Regions from separate parts of the Nocardiopsis mwathae genome, predicted to be linked through region 1. Evidence: riboswitches for the same ligand, from Rfam matches in the RefSeq annotation. Region 1 holds a riboswitch; each other region holds the start of a gene.
The links. Region 1 has a riboswitch for cobalamin ahead of HNR23_RS23490 (ABC transporter substrate-binding protein). Riboswitches for the same ligand answer to the same signal wherever they lie in the genome.
Positions count from the first base shown of each region.

Region 2: another riboswitch for cobalamin. It lies ahead of HNR23_RS04365 (energy-coupling factor ABC transporter permease); the one in region 1 lies ahead of HNR23_RS23490 (ABC transporter substrate-binding protein).
Region 3: another riboswitch for cobalamin. It lies ahead of HNR23_RS14555 (putative cobaltochelatase); the one in region 1 lies ahead of HNR23_RS23490 (ABC transporter substrate-binding protein).
Region 4: another riboswitch for cobalamin. It lies ahead of metE (5-methyltetrahydropteroyltriglutamate--homocysteine S-methyltransferase); the one in region 1 lies ahead of HNR23_RS23490 (ABC transporter substrate-binding protein).

Region 1 is NZ_JACHDS010000001.1:5,360,847-5,363,037, reverse strand. It holds gene putP (sodium/proline symporter PutP) at 1-427, opposite strand, end outside; cobalamin riboswitch at 770-965, shown strand; gene HNR23_RS23490 (ABC transporter substrate-binding protein) at 1,062-2,096, shown strand.
Region 2 is NZ_JACHDS010000001.1:1,095,709-1,097,899, reverse strand. It holds gene cobC (Rv2231c family pyridoxal phosphate-dependent protein CobC) at 1-345, opposite strand, end outside; cobalamin riboswitch at 551-766, shown strand; gene HNR23_RS04365 (energy-coupling factor ABC transporter permease) at 799-1,518, shown strand; gene HNR23_RS04360 (energy-coupling factor ABC transporter substrate-binding protein) at 1,522-2,013, shown strand; gene cbiQ (cobalt ECF transporter T component CbiQ) at 2,026-2,191, shown strand, end outside.
Region 3 is NZ_JACHDS010000001.1:3,378,469-3,380,659, reverse strand. It holds gene HNR23_RS14560 (LLM class F420-dependent oxidoreductase) at 1-926, opposite strand, end outside; cobalamin riboswitch at 1,113-1,242, shown strand; gene HNR23_RS14555 (putative cobaltochelatase) at 1,299-2,191, shown strand, end outside.
Region 4 is NZ_JACHDS010000001.1:1,346,573-1,348,763, forward strand. It holds gene HNR23_RS05415 (polysaccharide deacetylase family protein) at 1-347, opposite strand, end outside; cobalamin riboswitch at 742-927, shown strand; gene metE (5-methyltetrahydropteroyltriglutamate--homocysteine S-methyltransferase) at 1,126-2,191, shown strand, end outside.

The sequences.
Region 1 (2,191 bases):
GGTAGAAGAGCAGGATCAGGATGGCCGATACGCCGCGCAGCACGCCGCTGTGGTCACTGAACCGGTTCTCCAGGTAGGAGGAGAGGGTGAGCGAGTTCGACTCGCCGCCGTTGCGGGCGTCGGTGGCGCGCTCGGTGTAGACGCGCAGCCGGCCGGCGATCAGGTACCAGCTGGCGGCGAAGCCGATCGCGAGGCCCACGGCGATCCACGCCTCGCCGAGGCCGGAGAGGTAGATCGCTCCGGGGAGCCCCAGGAGCAGCCACGCGCTGAAGTCGCTCGCGTTCGCGCTCAGGCCCGCCACCCAGCTGTTCAGCTGGCGGCCGCCGAGGACGAAGTCGGACAGGGAGGTCGTCCGCTTGTAGACCCAGAGCCCGATCGCGACCATCGCCACGAAGTACATGGCGAAGGTGACGGTCGAAGCCACCATCGAACTGCTCACTCGGCTCCCCTCTTTTCTCTGCTCGTCGGGATGCGGATGAAGATCACAGGAATCGACCGAATCCTGTCTTGCGGGTGAAACGTATGGCAATGACCGATATGGACTTGGTCACTGCTTCGAGACCTGGCCGATGCCTGGGTCGTCCAGGGTTGTTCGGTCGGCCATCCAGTCCGTCCAGACCTTGTCCGACCCGACATTTACCGTAACGAAGGGTACATATAGGCAGGTCATGGCTTTACCTTGACCCAGTGACGCACACCCCTCCACCTGGTGTCCCGCACCACTTCGTGCTCAAGATCACGATCTGATGCCGCTCTTCCGCTTCACCCCATATGGCCTCCCGCCCTGGCCCTACGATCGCCAGTGGCGACGGAAACCAGGAAGCCGGTGCGAATCCGGCACGGTCCCGCCACTGTGACCGGGAAGTCGAACCCAGACGTCACGGCCACGGCGCGCACGCGCGCCGGAAGGCCGGGGGAGGCGATGATCCGGGAGTCAGGAGACTGGGCCGTCGCGTCACCGTCGACCAGGGGCGCGGACCCCGGGCCGAGCGGGCCCGCGGCCCTGCCAGCGCGGACGTCCGCACGTCCCGCCGCGCCCGGATCCCGTGAGAGGACCGGACGTGCCCATCCCACCCCACCCCTTCTCCTTGGCCGGCTCCCGCCGCCGAGTCGCTCCCTTCACCCCCACCGCCACGGCAGCGGCGGCGTCGGCAGCGGCCCTCGCGGTCGCACTCACCGGCTGCGGCACCGGGCCGACCGAGGACGCCACCGCGGACTCCCCCGAAGGCTTCCCCCTCACCCTCGACAACTGCGGCACCGAGGTCACCGTAGACGCGCCTCCGGAACGCGCCGTGACGCTCAACCAGCACGCCACCGAGGTGATGCTGGCGCTCGGCCTGGAAGACCGGCTCGTCGGCACCGCCTACCTCGACGACGCGGTGCTGCCGGAGTTCGAGGAGGCCTACGACGCGATCCCCGTGCTGGCGGACGAGTACCCGTCGTTCGAGCAGGTCCTGGAGGCCGACCCGGACTTCGCCTACGCGGGCTTCGGTGCCAGTGCCTTCGACGCCGGCGAGGGGCGGGGACGCGACGCCCTGGACGACGTCGGCATCGCGACCTACAAGAACATCGAGGAGTGCACGGACCCCGTCACCGTGGACACCGTCGCCGAGGAGATCCGCGCCGTCGGGTCGATCTTCGATGTCGAGGACCGGGCCGACGAGGTCGTCGACTCCATCGAGGCGCGGGTCGAGGAGACGCAGGACCGGCTGGACGGCGTCGACCCGGTGGACGTGCTGGTCGTCGACAACATCGACGCGACCGTGTTCACCGCGGGTGGCAAGGGGATCGGCAACGAGATCATCAAGCGAGCCGGAGGGCGCAACGTCTTCGACGACCTCGACAAGGTCTGGTCCGACGTCTCCATCGAGCAGGCCGCCGAGCGCTCCCCGGACGCGATCCTGATCTACGACTACGGCGCGACACCGGTGGAGGAGAAGAAGCGGGCGCTGCTGGAGAACCCCACGCTCGCCGAGATCCCGGCGGTCAAGGAGGAGCGGTTCGCCGTACTACCGCTGTCCTCGGCGGTGGTGGGGGTCCGGGTCGGCGACGCCGTCCACGAGGTCGCCGAGCAGCTGCACCCGGACGCCTTCTGAGCGGCGGCATGTCGAAGCGGACGTCCGACGCGTCGTCGGGCCCCACCCCGCGGGGACCGGGGGCCGCGTCCCGGCGGCGCGGCGACGGCGGGACA
Region 2 (2,191 bases), 4.3 Mb from region 1:
CTCGGGCTCGGTGAACTGGGGGTGCACCACGACCGCACGGCGCGGCCTGAGCACCCGCGCGAGCAGCACGAACGCCTCGGCCGCCCCGGCGGTGAGCAGCACCTCGGCCGGATCGCGCCGGTGGCGCCGGGCCACGGCGCGGCGCGCCGCGGAGGGGTCGGGGTAGGCCGCCAGGTCGGCGACGGACGCGCGGATCCGCTCGGCCAGCCACGGCGGGGGCGTCCCGGTCCGCACGTTGACCGCGAAGTCGAGCAGCCCGGGGCCGGTCTCGGCGTCGCCGTGGTGCCGCAGGTCCGCCTCGGCCGCGGTCGACGGGGGCGCGCCTGCGCCCGCAGACCGTCCCACCGTGTCCCGCACCAGAAACCACCTCGCCGAATTCCCGTTCCCGCGCCGCACCGGACGACAGCGCACCCTACACCCGCGCTTCCCGCCCCCTCGGCCCGGCCGCACCGTTGCGGAGCGGCCGAAGCGCGCACCGGGTCGGGATTTCGGTCGCCCCATCTGCACCTATTGCGAATCTTTGGCTATTGCAAAGCGCACGACCAGGGCATTACCTTCAGGGAGCCGTGGTGTTCGGGAAGTCCGGTGCGAAACCGGCGCGGCCCTCGCCACTGTGAACGGGAAGCCCGGGGCCCCGTCCCCTGCCTCCGGCGGAGCGGGCGGTGACGGCCACTGGGAGGGCATCCGTACGCGGACGCTCTCCTGGGAAGGCCGGCGACGGGCGTCGACCCGCAGCCAGGAGACCGGCCACGGCATACGACGACCGTCCACGAGGTGTTGGAGATTGGTCCCCTACAGATGCATATCGCCGAAGGTTTCCTCCCGCCCGTCCACGCCGTGGCCTGGACCGCGGTCTCAGCGCCGTTCGTCATCCACGGCGTCCGCGCGCTGACGACGACGATCCGCACCAACCCCGAGTCCAAGCTGCTCCTCGGCGCCGCCGGCGCCTTCTGCTTCGTGCTGTCCGCCCTGAAGATCCCGTCCGTCACGGGCAGCAGCTCGCACCCGGCCGGGACGGGTCTCGGCGCGGTCCTCTTCCGACCACCCGTCATGGCCGCACTCGGCACGATCACCCTGCTCTTCCAGGCGTTACTCCTCGCCCACGGCGGGCTGACCACGCTCGGCGCCAACGTCTTCTCGCTCGCCATCGTCGGCCCGTGGGTCGCCTACGGTGTGTTCCGGCTGGTACGCGGGCTCACCCGGGCACTCACCGAGAACACCTCGCTGGGGCTGTCGGTGTTCTTCGCGGCCTGCCTGGCCAGCCTGGCCACCTACTCGGTGACGAGCCTGCAGCTGGCACTGGCCTTCCCCGACGCCCAGGCCGGCGTCCTGGGCGCGTTCATCAAGTTCGGCACCATCTTCTCCGTCACCCAGATCCCGCTCGCGGTCATCGAGGGCCTGATGACCGTGGTCATCGTGCGGCTGCTCATCAGTGCCAGCCGCAGCGAGCTGCTGCGACTCGGCGTGCTGCGCTCCGCGGCGACCGCCGGTGCCCCGACCGAGCGAAAGAAGGCCTGAACGATGACACCGGCACAGCCGCAGCAGCCCCGGCCGGACCAGGGCACCGACCCCCGCCGGGACGGCGGCCCGCGCCCCCGGGCGTGGATCACCTGGGCCATGGTGGCCGTCATCGCGGTGATCGCGGCGCTTCCACTGGTGACCGGCGCGGGCGACCACCTCGACGAACCCTTCCCCGGCGCCGACGAACAGGGCGAGGAGGCCGTCGAGGAGATCGCACCGGCCTACGAGCCGTGGCTCGACCCCTTGTTCGAGGCCCCCTCGGCCGAGGTCGAGTCGGGCATCTTCGCGGTGCAGGCCGCGATCGGCGCGGGCATCATCGGCTACTACTTCGGTGTCGTGCACACGCGCTCCCGTATGCGCCGGGAACAGGCCCCGGCACCGTCGGCAGCCGCCTCGGCCGCCGGGACCACCGGGGCTCCCCGGGACCCCGACGCCACGGACGCGTCCCCGCACGGGGACGCCCCGGACGGCACCGCCCCCGCCCGCGACTGAGCGGCGCCCGCGATGCTGGCCATCGACGCCGCCGCCTACCGCAGCCCCTGGCGGGACGTGCACCCCGCCGTCAAGGGCACCCTTTTCGGCGGGCTGCTGCTGTGCGCGCTGGTGCTCCCCGCCTGGCCGGGGGCGGTGATCACGGCGGCGGCCGCGCTCGCCGTCGCGTTCGGCCCGG
Region 3 (2,191 bases), 2.0 Mb from region 1:
CCGAGGCGTTCGGCGATGCGCGGAAGCGGGCCGACCAGGGAGAGGCCGTCGGCCAGGTCGTCGGGGACGGCATCGACCGCCTCCTCACGGCGCCCGGCCAGGAAGAGCTCCTGCACCCGGTGGGCTGCCTCGGCGAAGCCCATGCGCACGAACACGTTGAGGTGGAAGTTCTCATCCCGGGCGCCCATGCCGCCGATGTAGAAGGCGATCGGCGCCTTGGCCGCGCGCAGCGCCGCGGCGGTGTCCTCGTGCGGGATCACCGCGACCGTGCAGGCGATGTCGAAGCCGTCGGGGGCGCCGGCGAGCGCGTCGGCGTACACGTCGGGGCTGATCCGCGGGTGGTAGAAGAGGGGGGTCCAGCCGTCGGCGATCTCGGCGGCCAGCGCGACGTTCTTCGGTCCCTCGGCACCCAGGTAGACGGGGATGTGCGGGCGCAGCGGGTGGGTGATCGGCTTCAGCGGCTTGCCCAGCCCGGTCCCGCCCGGATAGGGGAGCGGGTAGTGCGGTCCCGGCGCGGTGACCGGTGCCTCGCGGCGCCAGACCCGGCGCATGATGTCCAGGTACTCGCGGGTCCGCTGCAGCGGGCGGGGGAACGGCTGCCCGTACCAGCCCTCCACCACCTGCGGGCCGGACACCCCGATGCCGAGCCGCAGGCGCCCACCGGACAGGTGGTCGAGGGTGAGCGCGTGCATGGCGGTGGCGACCGGGGTGCGCGCCGAGAGCTGCACGATCCCGGTGCCCAGGCCGATCCGTTCGGTCCGGGCTCCGTACCAGGCCAGCGGGGTGAAGGCGTCGGATCCGTAGGCTTCGGCGGTCCACACCGAGTCGTACCCGAGGGCCTCGGCGGCCCGTACGGTCGCGGTGGCGTCGTCGGGGCGGGCACCCCAGTACCCCACCGCGAGTCCCAGCTTCAGGTCCGTGGCCATGTGCGCTCCATCGGTCGCTCGGCGGGAAGCGGGTGCCTGGACCGCATGCTAGAACCGGTTTCAGCATCCGGATAGGCCGGTCGGCCCGAAAAGCCGACGCGGGAGTGTCCTCCGGCGGGCGTGTGCCATTCTGGTGGGCGGTGCCGACGTCGGCGGTGCGGCCCTACCGGGGTCCGCCGCCGCACGCAGGAACCCGGTGCGAATCCGGGGCGGTCCCGCCACTGTGACCAGGGAGCGGACCCGCGACCGTAGCCACTGCCGGACGACACCGGTGGGAAGGCGGCGGGGACGCGGCGATCTGGGAGCCAGGAGACTGCACGGCGCCGCGACCGACCCCTATGGGCGTGGACTCCCGAGGAAGGACTGACCCGCGTGAGCGCTCCGGCTCGCTACCCCTTCAGCGCGGTCGTCGGCATGGACGACCTGAAACTGGCGCTGCTGATCAACGCCGTCTCCCCGGCGGTCGGCGGTGTGCTGGTCCGAGGTGAGAAGGGCACCGCGAAATCCACCGTCGTGCGCGCCCTCGCCGCGCTCCTGCCCGACCTCGACATCGTCGACGGCTGCCGGTTCTCCTGCGACCCCGCCGCCGCGGACCCCCGGTGCCCCGACGGGCCCCACCCCCACGGCGCCGTCCCCGCCGAGCGCGCCGCACGCCTCGTGGAGCTGCCGGTCGGCGCGAGTGAGGACCGCCTGGTGGGCTCCTTGGACATCGAGCGCGCGCTCACCGAGGGTGTCAAAGCCTTCGAACCCGGCCTGCTCGCCGCCGCACACCGCGGCGTCCTCTATGTCGACGAGGTCAATCTGCTCCACGACCACCTCGTCGACCTCCTCCTGGACGCGGCGGCGATGGGTACCTCGCACGTCGAGCGCGAGGGCGTGTCGGTCGCGCACGCCGCACGGTTCCTTCTGGTCGGCACCATGAACCCGGAGGAGGGCGAGCTGCGCCCGCAGCTGCTGGACCGCTTCGGCCTCACGGTCGAGGTCGCCGCCACCCGCGACCCGGCCGAGCGGGCCGAGGTGGTGCGCCGCCGCCTCGCCTTCGAGACCGACCCCGGAGCCTTCGCCGCCGGATACTCCGGCGAGGACGCCGAACTCGCCGCGCACATCCGCGCCGCACGCAAGCGGCTGCCCGGGGTCGTCCTCTCCGACGCCGCGCTGCGCCAGGTCACCGCCGTGTGCGCGGCGTTCGAGGTCGACGGGCTGCGGGCGGACATCGTCACCGCCCGCGCGGCCATGGCCCTGGCCGCCTGGCGCGACCACATCGA
Region 4 (2,191 bases), 4.0 Mb from region 1:
ACGGCCATGACGTCGTCGCCGGCGACGCTCAGGTTCCACCCGATCTTGATGGACTCGGCCTTGGGGACGGCCCCGAGGAAGTCGTCCCGCTCCCGGTCGGTGATCTCGTCGAGCCGCTTGGCGAGCGGGTCGGCGTTGGGGACCTTGGGGTAGCTCAGCGACGCCGTGACACCGTTCTCCTCGGTCTCCTTCTTCTCCTCGGTGACGTCCGGGACGTTGTCGAGATCGACGACGGTGAGCTCGTCGGCCTCACCGGTGGCCTTGGCGCGCTCGGGCTGATCCGACCGTCGTTCGGCATCGGGCGAGGTACAGGCGCCGAGCGCCAGGGCGGTCGCGAGTGCGACCACGAGCGGGGCGAAGACCCGAGGCAGGCGTGGGGTGCGCCGACCGGCCGCGGTCGGCGCGGGCGAATGGGGCGTGGTGAACGGCGTGTGGGAGCCGCCTGGATCTGTCTGCAAGGGAAGGAACGTCTTTCGCATTTTTGGGGAGTTCTTCAGACCCGAAATCTCGGTCGAGCAGGGGTCCGGATCGCCTTCGCCTGGGGGAGTTCCGGAGGTGGAACCGGGCCCACGCAACGAGCTTAGAACGGCAGAGGGGCCGCCCGCTGTGCTGACAGGCAATAAGAGCGTCAACACCCGCTGACCGGAACGCAAAACCCCAGCAAGAGGGATGATTCGGGCGGATGGTGGCATGTCGGACTCAAGCGCCCGCGGGCGCGTCCCTATACTGGCAGCCGCGGTCGGTACACGCATGGCATCCGCCGGGCGTGTCGTAAGAGGGAACCCGGTGCGAATCCGGGACTGCCCCGCAGCGGTGAGTGGGAACGACAGCCGTCAACAGCACTGGGCCGAAACGCCTGGGAAGCGGCGGCCGGTAGGTCGCGTACCGGACATCCGGTGCGCATGCCCACGAGTCCGAATACCTGCCCTCCGCCCGCGGACGCGCCCGCGTCCGCGGTAGGTCCACGTGCCCCGAGGGAGGGCCGAGGGCGGCGGGCGCCACGCGTGCACCCGTGCTCCCGCGCTGCTCCCCCGAACGGTACGGCCGGACCGCCGACGGCTGTTCGACGAGGGAGAGACAGAGCCAGATGACTATCCGAACCCCGTTCCGCGGCGGTGGTGTCCGATGACGACGACCGTGCTCGGCTACCCCCGCATCGGCCCGGACCGCGAGCTCAAGCGCGCGAGTGAGGCCTACTGGAGGGGACGCACCACCGTCTCCGAACTGGACGCCGTCGCCGCCCGACTGCGCCGCGGCGTCTGGGAGACGCTGCGCGACGCCGGGGTGGCGGAGATCCCCGCCAACACCTTCTCCTACTACGACCACATGCTCGACACCGCGGTCCTCTTCGACCTCGTGCCCGAGCGGTTCCGCACCCCGGCCTTCGCCGGGGAGGGCCGCGAGGCCGAGCTGCGGCGCTACTTCGCCATGGCCCGGGGCGCCGACGACGTCGCCCCCCTGGAGATGACCAAGTGGTTCGACACGAACTACCACTACCTGGTCCCCGAACTCGCCCCCGGCCGGCGGCCGCGCCTGGCCGACCCCGCCAAACCACTCTCGGAGTTCACCCAGGCCAAGGGGCTGGGCATCCGGACGCATCCGGTCATCGTCGGCCCGCTCACCTTCCTGATGCTGGCCAAGCCCGCCGCCGACGCTCCGGAGGGCTGGCGGCCGCTGGACCTGCTCGACGACCTGCTGGGCTGCTACGCCGAACTCCTCGCCCGCCTGGCCGCCGCAGGAGCGCACCAGGTGCAGCTGGACGAGCCGATCCTGGCGACCGACGACGGCCGCGCCGAACCCGTCGCGCTGGAGCGGGCCTACACCCGGCTCGGTGAGCTCACCGACCGTCCGGAGCTCTTCGTCGCCACCTACTTCGGGTCCATCGGAACCGCTGCGCTCGACGTCCTCAAGCGCACCGGCGTGGAGCGTATCGGCCTGGACCTGGTCGCCGGCCCGGAGTCGGTGGACGAGGTCGCCGCCGTCTCCGGTCTGGGCGGCAAGACCCTGGTGGCCGGCGTCGTCGACGGGCGCAACGTCTGGCGCGCCGACCTCCCCAAGGCGCTGTCCACCCTGGGCTCGCTGCTGGGCCTGGCCGACCGCGTCGTCGTCGGCACCTCCTGCTCCCTGCTGCACGTCCCCATCGACCTGGACGCCGAGACCGACCTGGACCCGGTGATCCGCGAGCGCCTGG